DNA from 2 places in the Rosenbergiella sp. YN46 genome. Region 1 is predicted to be linked to the other one. Evidence: predicted binding sites of a transcription regulator. Region 1 holds the regulator's gene; the other holds the start of a gene.
What was found. The regulator PurR, encoded in region 1, represses purine synthesis genes. The targets are predictions, from matches to a motif close to CANGCAAACGTTTGCNTG.
Positions count from the first base shown of each region.

Region 2: the regulator PurR is predicted to act here: its motif matches at 2,796-2,813, upstream of cecR (transcriptional regulator CecR).

Region 1 is NZ_JAZHEE010000021.1:22,020-27,811, reverse strand. Features, by position in the region: gene punC (purine nucleoside transporter PunC) at 98-1,288, opposite strand; gene punR (DNA-binding transcriptional activator PunR) at 1,408-2,319, shown strand; gene purR (HTH-type transcriptional repressor PurR) at 2,335-3,360, opposite strand; gene cydH (cytochrome bd-I oxidase subunit CydH) at 3,660-3,749, shown strand; gene V3W49_RS14820 (MFS transporter) at 3,941-5,113, shown strand; gene V3W49_RS14815 (C40 family peptidase) at 5,156-5,792, opposite strand, start outside.
Region 2 is NZ_JAZHEE010000001.1:294,784-300,575, reverse strand. Features, by position in the region: gene V3W49_RS01390 (ATP-binding cassette domain-containing protein) at 1-895, opposite strand, end outside; gene hlyD (secretion protein HlyD) at 882-1,895, opposite strand; gene cecR (transcriptional regulator CecR) at 1,885-2,577, opposite strand; gene rhlE (ATP-dependent RNA helicase RhlE) at 2,837-4,192, shown strand; gene dinG (ATP-dependent DNA helicase DinG) at 4,263-5,792, shown strand, end outside.

The DNA.
Region 1 (5,792 bases):
TATATCCAGAGCTGTTTTCAGTATATGCCTCTGATAAAAGTGATTCAATAAAAATTGTTAGTGCCCTAATTAGATGGGAATAGCATTATTTATCCCGTTATTTTCCCTGGCGTGATGGGCGCCACTGTTGCTGCGGTGCGCGCTGCATCAGGTAGCCCAGTAGCGCCAGTACTACGGTAGCAACCATTACGCCGGTGGTGGTAATCAGCGGCTGTTCCACTCCCCATGAAACCAGCAAACTGGCCAGAAAACAAAGCCCGAGCTGCAGCGTATTCTGCAACGCGGCGGCACGTCCGGCATCGCCCGGAAATGGCAGCAGGGCCGCGGAAACGACGATGGGGTAGATTGCGCCGTTAGCCAGCGCCATTATGCAGAAGGGGATTAGCAGCAGCGTCAGGGTCGCATGGCCGGAAAGCGCTACGCCCCAGGTCGCCAGTACGCTCAGCGCAAAGAGACTCAGCAGCCACGGTAACAGTTGCTCGCCGCTCCAGCGGGATAGCGCGCTGCGACAGCCGTAGCCGCCTGCCAGAAAAGCGATAGTCTGGGGCACGTAGCTCAGCCCGGTGGCGCCGGGGCCGTAGCCCAGATCGCGCAGCAGAAACGGCGAGCCGGTAAGCCAGGCGAAGAAACTGGCGGAACAGGCCGCGTAAATCAGCACGTTGCCGCGGTAGCCGCGACTGCGCAGCAGCGTCACAAACCCGGTTTTCGGTGCCTGTGTGCCCTCAGATGGCGCAGGAAAATGCGGAGGCAGACGCAGGGCGGGAGCCATCAGCAGCAGAGTGATGATAAACAGCGCAAGGAAGATAGCCTGCCATTCGAAGTGCACCAGCAGCCAGCTGCCCAGTAGCGGCGCCAGAGCCGGGGAAAGCGCCACCAGCGGCATAATAGTGGCGAAAACCCGTTTTGCCTGGGGCCCCGGATAGCGGTCGGCCACCAGCGCCTGCCAGCTGACGGTGGCGGCACAGACGCCAACCGCCTGAATAAAGCGCAGCGTCAGCATCAGCGCCGCGCTCTTCACCCACAGCATTCCCAGACAGCCGAGAGCGAACAGCGTCAGCCCTGCCAGCAGTATCGGGCGGCGGCCGAAGCGATCCGACAGCGGCCCCCAGACCAACTGGGCCAGGGCGAAACCGGCCAGAAACAGGCTCAGGCTGGCGCTTATCGCGCCAGGCGCGGCGTTCAGACTGTGCTGCATGGCGGAAAATGCCGGCAGGTACATATCGGTGGCCAGAAAGCCGATAACGCTCAGCCCGGCCAGCCAGGCCATAAATCCTTTTCCAGATCGCATGATTTTTCTCTAACGCTTTTTCTGGTGATACACAAACAATGGGTGCAGTGTAAGGAGTGCGCTATCGCTTGTGAAACGCTAATATTTGCCTGTTGCATTCAAATTTTTTGCAGGCAGATATGTGGTCAGAATACTCACTGGAAGTGGTAGATGCCGTTGCTCGTAACGGCAGCTTTAGTTCGGCGGCTCAGGAGCTGCATCGGGTGCCTTCGGCGGTCAGCTATACCGTGCGTCAGTTAGAGACATGGCTGGCGGTACCGCTGTTCGTGCGCCGCCACCGCGATGTTGAACTGACGGAGGCCGGGGCCTTTTTTCTGCGCGAGGGGCGAGAAGTTATCAAAAAAATGCTCGCCACTCGCCAGCGCTGTCAGCAGATAGCCAACGGCTGGCGCGGTCAGTTTTCCATCGCCGTGGATAACATCGTCAAACCGGCGCGTATCCGCCAGCTGGTGCTGGATTTCTATCGCCATTTTCCCGATGTGGAGCTGCTGGTTTCCCGTGAAGTGTTTAACGGCGTGTGGGATGCGCTGGAAGACGGGCGCGTGGAGCTGGCGATCGGCGCTACCCGGGCGGTGCCTGTTGGGGGGCGTTACGCGTTTCGGGATATGGGGATGCTGCGCTGGCATTGCGTGGTGGCGGCCAGTCATCCGCTGGCAGAAGAGAGGGGACCGCTGGATGACGAACGGCTGCGGCGCTGGCCTTCGCTGGTGCTGGAGGATACTTCGCGTTCGCTGCCTAAGCGTACCACCTGGCTACTGGATAACCAGCGCCGCATGGTGGTACCGGACTGGGAGAGTGCAAAAGAGTGTCTGGATGCCGGGTTGTGTGTCGGTATGGTGCCGGCCCATATTGCGCAACCTCGGATAAAAAGTGGTCGCTGGACGGCGCTGACCCTGGAAAACCGTTTTCCGGATGCCGCCTGCTGTCTGAGCTGGCGTCAGAATGAAGCGTCGCCGGTGCTGGTCTGGCTGCTGGATTATCTGGGGGATAGCGAAACGCTGAATGCGGAATGGCTGAAGGAGCCCGACTGAGCGGGCTCCCTGGCGTTAGCGCCGATAGTCGCGGAACGGGCCATCGGCCACCGAGCGGCGTTCAATCAGGCGTGGGTGAACTTCCAGAGTGCGGGACTGCTCGCGCTTATTGACGATACGGTCGATAAGCATATTAAAAGCCGTTTCTCCCAGAGAATCCTTGGGCTGGTGGATGGTGGTCAGCGCTGGTGTGAAGTAACGGGAGTTGCGCACATTGTCATAACCGATAATCGAAATATCCTGAGGAACCCGCAGGCCCATTTCGTCGGCGGCGCACAGGGCGCCCATCGCCATTACATCGCCGCCGCAGAATACCGCCGTGGGGCGCTGCGGCGCGGACAGAATCTGCTGCATGGCGCGGTAGCCGGATTCCGGCTCGAAGTCGCCCTGAACCACCCATTTTTCGTTCAGTCTGATGCGCGCTTCTTCCAGCGCCTTTTTAAAGCCTGCCAGACGGCCAGCGCCAGTATTGCGGTGCGGCGAGCCGGGGATCGCGCCGATATCGCGATGGCCGCGTTCAATCAGATAGCGTCCCGCCATGTAACCCCCTTCGAAGGCATTGTCGATCACCGAGTCGGTGAAATCGGCTTTCGCTTCGCCCCAGTCCATCACCACCATCGGAATGTGGCGGTACTCTTCGAGCATCTCCAGCAGCGGCTCCGGATATTCCGAACACATCACCAGCAGGCCGTCAACGCGCTTCTGGGCCATCATCGACAGGTAGGCGCGTTGCTTTTCCTGGTTGTTCCAGGCGTTGCCCAGTACCAGGGTGTAGCCCGTATCAAAACAGTTTTTCTCTATGGCCTCGATAATTTCCGCAAAGTAGGGGGCTTCACTGCTGGTGGCCAACAGCCCGATGGTCCTGGTGTTATTCACTTTCAGGCTGCGGGCTACGGCGCTGGGTGAGTAATGTAGCTCTTTGATGGCGGCCCATACCGCATTACGGGTCTCTTCCGCGACAAAGCGGGTTTTATTAATGACATGTGACACCGTCGTGGTGGAGACGTTTGCCCGCTTTGCCACATCTTTAATTGTTGCCATCAGTCGTCACTCCCGGCCATTTCCTGGGTTCCTGAATACCGGCCGGTTAATCGTTTGCCTGGACTTATCCCGGGGCGCAACTTTTCGGGCTGCGGGTATGTCGGGGAGGCGACATTAAACGGGAGGAGGGCATAACCGGACGGCGCATAAACAAGTTAGCCGGGGATTTTGTCCTATCTTCGCCAAAAGTGGAAGAGGAAATCTGCATATAAAGCCACTTGATGCAGGATTTTCAGAGCCGTTTGTGGGAAAATGAATCAGTCCTTACACTAAATATGGAAAAGGAGCAGGAGAAACGCATGAGTACCGATCTGAAATACTCGCTGATCACCACCATTATCGCCCTTGGCGTGATTGTTGGCGGCGCCCTGACCGCCGTACTGCATTAATCTCCGGCCCGGATGCGCCCTGTTGCGTATCCGGGCCTTTCTATTATTGCCATTTGCGCAACAGCCTTTTGCTTTTAACACGACTTTAACTTTTCCCTTCAGACTGTCATTATTCTCCGCCTGACGATATCCGGAAGCAGTGAGTTCCGCCCTTGCGGAAGCTGTCTCCCGAATTTACCGGAGAAATAACAATGAAAGTCAATTTCCCCTTACTGGCGCTGGCCATCGGGGCATTTGGTATAGGAACAACAGAATTTTCCCCTATGGGCTTATTACCGGTGATCGCCGATGGCGTAGGGGTTTCCATTCCCGTGGCCGGTATGCTGATTAGCGCTTACGCAATTGGCGTAATGGTTGGCGCGCCGCTGATGACGCTACTGCTATCGCATCGTGCCAGACGCAGTGCGCTGCTGTTTCTGATGGGAATCTTTATTGTCGGCAACCTGCTGTCAGCGCTGGCGCCGAATTATGGCATGCTTCTGCTTTCCCGCATTATCACCAGCCTTAACCACGGCGCTTTCTTTGGACTGGGATCGGTAGTGGCGGCGAGCCTGGTACCCAAAGAGAAGCAGGCCAGCGCGGTAGCCACTATGTTTATGGGACTGACTATCGCTAACATCGGCGGCGTGCCAGCTGCGACCTGGCTGGGCAGCGCCATCGGCTGGCGTATGTCCTTCCTTGCCACCGCCGGTCTGGGCGCGATCGCGATGCTGAGCCTGTGGCTGTCACTGCCTGCGGGCGGCGCTGGGGCTCGTCCGGACGTGAAGCGCGAGCTGGGAGTACTGATGCGTCCTCAGGTATTAATGGCGCTGCTGACCACGGTTCTGGGCGCAGGGGCGATGTTTACCCTTTATACCTATATCGCACCGGTACTTCAGCGCGTGACTCACGCATCACCGGGTTTCACTACCGGGATGTTGGTGCTGGTGGGGCTGGGATTTTCGCTGGGTAACTATCTGGGCGGCCGCTGCGCTGACCGTTCGGTTAACGGTACTCTGAAAGGTTTTCTGCTGCTGTTGACCGTGATTATGGTGGCGATACCCTGGCTTGCGCGCAGCGAGGTCGGCGCCGCTATCGCCATGGTAGTTTGGGGCGCGGCAACCTTTGCCGTGGTTCCGCCGCTGCAGATGCGGGTGATGCGCGTAGCCCATGAAGCGCCGGGGCTCTCTTCGTCGGTCAATATTGGTGCTTTTAACCTCGGTAACGCGCTGGGCGCGGCGGCGGGCGGTGCGGTAATCTCCGGTGGGCTGGGATACGGCTTTGTTCCGGTGATGGGCGGCATTATCGCCGCACTGGGACTACTACTGGTGCTGTTTTCGTCGCGTAAGACGTCGGAGCGGACGCTGGCCGTGGATGCCGAGTAATGAAAACGACGCCCCCTTGAACCCAGGGGGCGAATCCACGCGTTAGCGCAGAGTGTTCGGGGTCATAACCCGGCGGGCGCCAATGTAGTGGCGCTGCCAGTAGTCGTCACTCAGAGAGGTTATCTGGATATCGCGCCCGGTGCGCGGCGACTGGATAAACTTGCCATTTCCCACATAGACCCCTACGTGATCGGCGGCGCCGCGGCCGCGAATGCGGAAGAAAACCAGATCGCCGCGCTGTAGCTCGCCGCGATTCACCGGTGCTGCGTCGCGCAGGTGATACATTTCGTTGGCGGTGCGGGGGATGCGGATATTGACCAGATCTTTATAGGCATACCAGACCAGACCGCTGCAATCAAAACCGGTACGCGGCGAACTTCCTCCCCAGTGATAGGGTTTTCCCAACTGATTCATTAATTTACTCATTGCCAGTTTGCGGGCCTTTTCGATTCTGGCTCTGTGAGCGCTGGCTATTGAGGCGTCTGTGGCGTGAGCGCGGTTTTTTCGCTGAGCGGTGTGTTTATTACTGCGGGCGCTGGCGTGGCGTTTGCTGGTGCGCAGCGCCGGCTTATGACGGGTACCTGACTTATGGGGGCGAGCCTTGTGCTGTGTCGTCTGGTGGCTGTGTCCCGCAGCCTGGGCAGGAGCCACCAGGGCGCTGCCCAGGAACAGCGCGCAA
Region 2 (5,792 bases), on a different contig from region 1:
CAAAGCGCGGCGCCGTCTCTTCGATGCGTTCGGGCGGCAGCGCCAGCGCCCGGCTCAGGTGGTCGATCTGAGCCTCTTTTTTCAGAATCACCCGCACCGATTTTCCCTGGATGACGCCGTCGCTGACCGTCGGCTGGCGCAGCGCTTGCTGTAACAGCTGACGGCTGTTGAGACGGGGGCTGGTCATCAGCCAACTGCGTCCGGTCATCTGGCGGGTCAGCGCTTTTGGTTCGCCCTGGTAGAGTATTTCCCCTTCGTTCATCAACAGGATAGTGCGGCACTGCTCGGCTTCGTCCAGATAAGAGGTGCTCCACAGAATCAGCATGCCTTCGTTTGATAGCGTGTGCACCATCTGCCACAGCTCGCGGCGCGAGATGGGATCGACGCCGACGCCCGGCTCATCCAGCAGCAGTACCTGAGGCTGACCCACCAGGGTGCAGGCCAGCCCGAGCTTCTGCTTCATTCCACCGGAAAGCTTGCCCGCCAGCCGCCCGGTGAAAGGGGCGAGGGCGGTAAAGGCCAGCAGCTTTTCGAAGGTCTGGCGGCGCTGTTCGCCGGTCACGCTGCGCAGGTCGGCATACAGATTCAGGTTTTCCTGGACCGTTAAATCTTCATAAAGACCGAACTTCTGGGGCATATAGCCCAACAGCGAGTGAAGCTCGCCGGAATCCTGGATGGGATCGAGTTCGGCCACCCGGACTTCGCCCTCGCTGGGGCGCAGCAGGCCCGCCAGCATGCGCATCAGCGTGGTTTTACCGGCGCCGTCCGGCCCTGCCAGGCCAATAACGCCGCCAGCGTTAAGCGTTACCGTCAGGCTGGCGACCGCCGGTTTTTCCATATCGGGGAAGCGTTTGACCACCCCGCGTAGTTCAATGGCGCGTTCAGCGTGGCTCATCGCTGCTTGCCTTCGCGTCGCTAAAGCGCAGGGTAACCGGCATTCCCTGGCGCAGGGTATCGTCCGGGTCGGTTACGATAATGCGCAGGCGATAGACCAGGTCGGTACGCAGATCCGGCGTTTCGACGCTTTTAGGCGTGAATTCGGCGGTCGGCGAGACAAAGCCTATCTTCCCGTGCCAGGGAGTGTTCGGGCGGCCATCCGTGTAAATCAGTACCTCACGACCCGGCCGGGCCTGGTTAAGGTTTGGCTCATCGATATAAGCGCGGATCCAGACCGGGCGGGTCAGCGACAGCGTCAGAACGTTGCTGCCGGCGCTGAGCATGGTGCCTGGCTCTATGGAGCGGGTCAGCAGGGTGCCGTCGGAAGGGGCGATAAGCGTGGCGTCCTGAAGATCCAGTTGCGCCTGGGCCAGTGCGGCCTGGGCCTGTTCCAGACTGGCTTTGGCCTCGGCGATTTCCTGCGGTCGGTTCCCGGTCTGGTACTGGGCCAGCTTATCGCGGGCCGCTTTCAGGTTGGCCGCGGCCTGATCGCGCGATGAACGGGCGTTGGACAACGCGTCGGCGGAGACGGAGCGACTGTTCCACAGCCCAAGCTGACGCTGATAAAACTTGTCCGCATATTCCCAGGAGGCGCGCGCCTGACGTTCGGCGGCGGCGGCCTGAGCTATCTCTTCGCTGCGGTAGCCGGCCATCATCAGAGAGTATTTGGCCTGGGCGGCGGCGACGTTGGCCTGTGATTGTCGCAGGGCGTTATCCAGAGGCGCTTTATCCAGTTCGCCCAGCACGTCGCCGCGCTTAATGGTATCCCCTTCATCCACGTTAAGGGTCGCCAGACGCCCTCCAACCCGGAAGCTGATATTCACCGTGCGGATATCCACGTTGCCATATAGCGTCAGGGGCTGGTTATGCTGGCTGCGATACCACCACCAGCCGCCGAGGGTGGCGGCCAGCAGCGCCACAACGATCAGCGCCGCCACAACAGACTTGCTACTTTTCATTTTCGTCGGCTCCTCGCTGGACGGAAAGTCCCTGTAGAATGAGATCGATATGTTGGGTTACCACCCAAATAATTTGCTGAACCCCCGCCGCATCGAAGTGCTGCCAACCGGCGCGCAGCAGTATGGTTTCGCGCCCTAACCGGAAGGCGAGTATCTCCCCCAGCAGGGCATGGGTATGGAGAATGGTTTCGGTATCTCCGGGGTCGCGCCCGCAGTAGCGGGCGATCAAACGGGTAAGAAGTTCATGCATCGGCGCGGTCACCCGTTGGTGAATTAACTGATAAGCCTCGGTTGGGGCCAACTGCTCGCGGGAGATAAACTTGCTGATATTCAGCGTTTCATCGGCGGTGAGCAGGGTGATAAGGTGACGGCTGGCTTCAACGATAAGCTGGCGCACGGCTTGTCGTTCAGCACCGCTTTTCAGCAGCTTTTCGGCGGTGGCGGCATGCTGCTGGAAGTTATTCTCTATAAAATCGGCAATCCAGTGCGCGCAGGCCAGATAAAGCGCCTCTTTTGATCCGAAGTAATAGGTAATGGCGGCGATATTCTGCTGCGCCTGGGCAGCGATATCGCGGGTGGTGGCATGCAGGCCGTATTCGCCAAACTGGGCGATGGCGGCGTGGATGAGTTGCTGTCTGGCCTGCTCCCCTCTGGCGGTAGGGGGTGTGGTTCGGTTGCTCATCAGGCAGGAGTTCCTGAAAAGTTAATCAATCGATTGATTAAGAGTAAGCAGGTTTTGCCATTGTGTCCAGAAACGTCAATTGGTTCTGCTAATGTTTCCGCCTGTGGAGAATTTATGCGCCAGGTCGCAAAAACTGATACACTCCGCCCCCTGTAACGGCACTGTGGTTTGTGCCTTTGAGTAACCGGCCGGTTCCCGGCTTGCACACTCCCCCTGGAAACGACACCGGTTGCCCGGTCAGGGCGGGTCTGGAGTAGTTATGTCTTTTGATTCTCTTGGGCTGAGCCCCGATATTCTGCGCGCCGTTGCCGAACAGGGCTATCGCGAACCCACCCCTATCCAGCGCCAGGCGATCCCCGTGGTGCTCAGCGGTCGCGATCTGATGGCCAGCGCCCAGACGGGCACCGGTAAAACCGCCGGCTTTACGCTGCCGCTGCTGGAGCTGTTGACGCAGCGCGAGCCGCACAGCAAAGGGCGCCGTCCGGTGCGCGCCCTGATTCTGACCCCAACCCGCGAACTGGCCGCGCAGATCGGCGAAAACGTGCGCGACTACAGCAAATACCTGAATATCCGTTCGCTGGTGGTGTTTGGCGGCGTGAGCATCAACCCGCAGATGATGAAGCTGCGCGGCGGGGTTGACGTACTGGTGGCGACGCCGGGCCGTTTGCTCGATCTGGAACATCAGAACGCGGTGAAGCTGGATCAGGTGGAAATTCTGGTACTGGACGAAGCCGACCGCATGCTGGATATGGGCTTTATCCACGATATCCGTCGGGTGCTGGCAAAACTGCCGCCGCGCCGCCAGAATCTGCTGTTTTCCGCGACTTTTTCTGACGAGATCAAGGGGCTGGCGGAAAAACTGCTGCATAACCCGGAAGAGGTGGAAGTGGCGCGCCGTAATACTGCCTCGGAGCAGGTGACCCAGCACGTTCACTTTGTGGATAAAAAGCGCAAGCGTGAACTGCTGTCGCTGCTGATTGGCAAGGGCGACTGGCGCCAGGTGCTGGTCTTTACCCGCACCAAGCACGGCGCCAACCATCTGGCGGAACAGCTGAATAAAGACGGCATCACCGCTGCCGCCATTCACGGCAATAAGAGCCAGGGCGCGCGTACCCGGGCGCTGGCCAACTTTAAGTCGGGCGATATTCGGGTGCTGGTGGCGACCGATATCGCCGCACGCGGTCTGGATATTGAAGAGCTGCCGCACGTGGTCAACTATGAGCTGCCCAACGTGCCGGAAGATTACGTGCACCGTATTGGCCGTACCGGTCGTGCCGCCGCCACCGGTGAAGCGCTGTCGCTGGTCTGCGTGGATGAGCATAAACTGCTGCGCGATATTGAACGCCTGCTGAAGCGCGAAATTCCGCGTATCGCCGAGCCGGGTTTCGAGCCGGACCCCTCTATTAAGGCAGAGCCGATTCAGAATGGGCGTCAGGGGCGTGGTAACGGAGGTGGCCGCGGCAATGGCGGTGGTCGGGGAAATGCTGGCGGTGGGCGCGGGCAGGGTCAGCCGCGTAAGCGCGCCGAAAGCGGCCAGGCGCCTAAGCCTGCCGGTGAAGGTTCCGGTCGCCGACGTCGTCGCGGTGGTCAGGGCGGCGGCGAAGGTAACCGCTAAGGTCTTTCTGTACCCCATGCCTTAAACATGGGAGAATAGTGGCGGTTTTTCGCAGTAAAACGGTTCTCCCATGGCATTGTCCGCGGCGCATAAGGCGCAAATCAGCGCCTGGTACAAGGCGCTTTCTCAGCAAATTCCGGACTTTATTCCCCGCGCTCCTCAGCGTCAGATGATCGCCGAAGTGGCGAAAACCCTGGCGGATGAAGAGGGGCGCCATCTCGCCATTGAAGCGCCGACCGGCGTCGGCAAGACGCTCTCCTACCTGATTCCCGGCATCGCGCTGGCCCGCGCCGAGCAGAAAACCCTGGTGATCAGCACCGCCAATGTGGCGCTGCAGGATCAGATCTTCAGTAAAGACCTGCCTTTGCTTGCCAAAATCATCCCCGGTTTAAAGTTTACCGCCGCCTTCGGGCGCGGGCGCTACGTTTGTCCGCGCAATCTTGCCATGCTGGCCAGTGATGAACCGCAGCAGCAGGGCGATTTGCTGGCGATGCTTGACGACGCCCTGACCGCCACCAGCAAGGAAGAGCGCAAGCTGTGTGTCGATCTGAAGCAAACCCTGGACAGCTACAGCTGGGACGGGGTGCGCGATCACAGTAAGAAAAACATTGCCGATGACCTGTGGCGGCGGCTGAGTACCGACAAAGTCGGCTGTCTGGGCACTAACTGTCAGTGGTATCGCGAATGCCCGTTTTTCGTGGCGCGCCGCGAGATAGCCGAAGCGGAAGTGGTGGTGGCCAATCACGCTCTGGTGATGGCGGCGCTGGAAAATGAAAGCGTGCTGCCGCCGGCGAAACATCTGCTGCTGGTGCTGGACGAAGGGCACCATCTGCCGGATGTGGCGCGCGATGCCCTGGAAACCAGTGCTGAAATCACCCCCGGCTGGCTGAGGCTGCAACTGGATCTGTTCAGCAAGCTTATCGCCACCAGTCTTGAACAGTTCCGCCCGAAAAGCGTTCCGCCGCTTGCGACTCCGGAACGCCTTAGCAACCACTGTGAAGAGCTGGACGAGCTGGCTATCACGCTTGCGGGGATCTTCAGTCTGTATCTGCCGGGAGAAAGCGAAGGTATATATCGGTTCGCCATGGGCGAACTGCCGGAAGAGGTGCTGCCGATGGTGCAGCGTATGGCGAAGCTTTCCGACGCGCTGCGCGGTCTGGCGGAAGCCTTCCTGAATGACCTGAGCGAACGTACCGGCCAACACGATATCGTGCGCCTGCATCGGCTGCTTTTGCAGATGAACCGCGCGCTGGGGCACTTTGAGGCCCAGAGTAAACTGTGGAAACTGGCGGCCATGGCTAACAGTTCGAACGCGCCGGTGTGCAAGTGGATAGCCCGGGAAGTGCGCGACGGGCAGCCGAAGCTGCTGCTGCACTGCGCGGCGATTCGGGTCAGCGATCAGCTGGAAAAGCTGCTGTGGCGCAGCGTGCCCCACGTGGTGGTGACCTCGGCGACCCTGCGTTCGCTGAACAGCTTCTCGCGACTTCAGGAGCTGAGCGGCCTTAAAGAAAAGGCCGGGGATCGATTTGTGGCGCTGGATTCCCCGTTCGATCACGCGCATCAGGGGCGACTGGTGATTCCGAGGATGCGCTACGCGCCG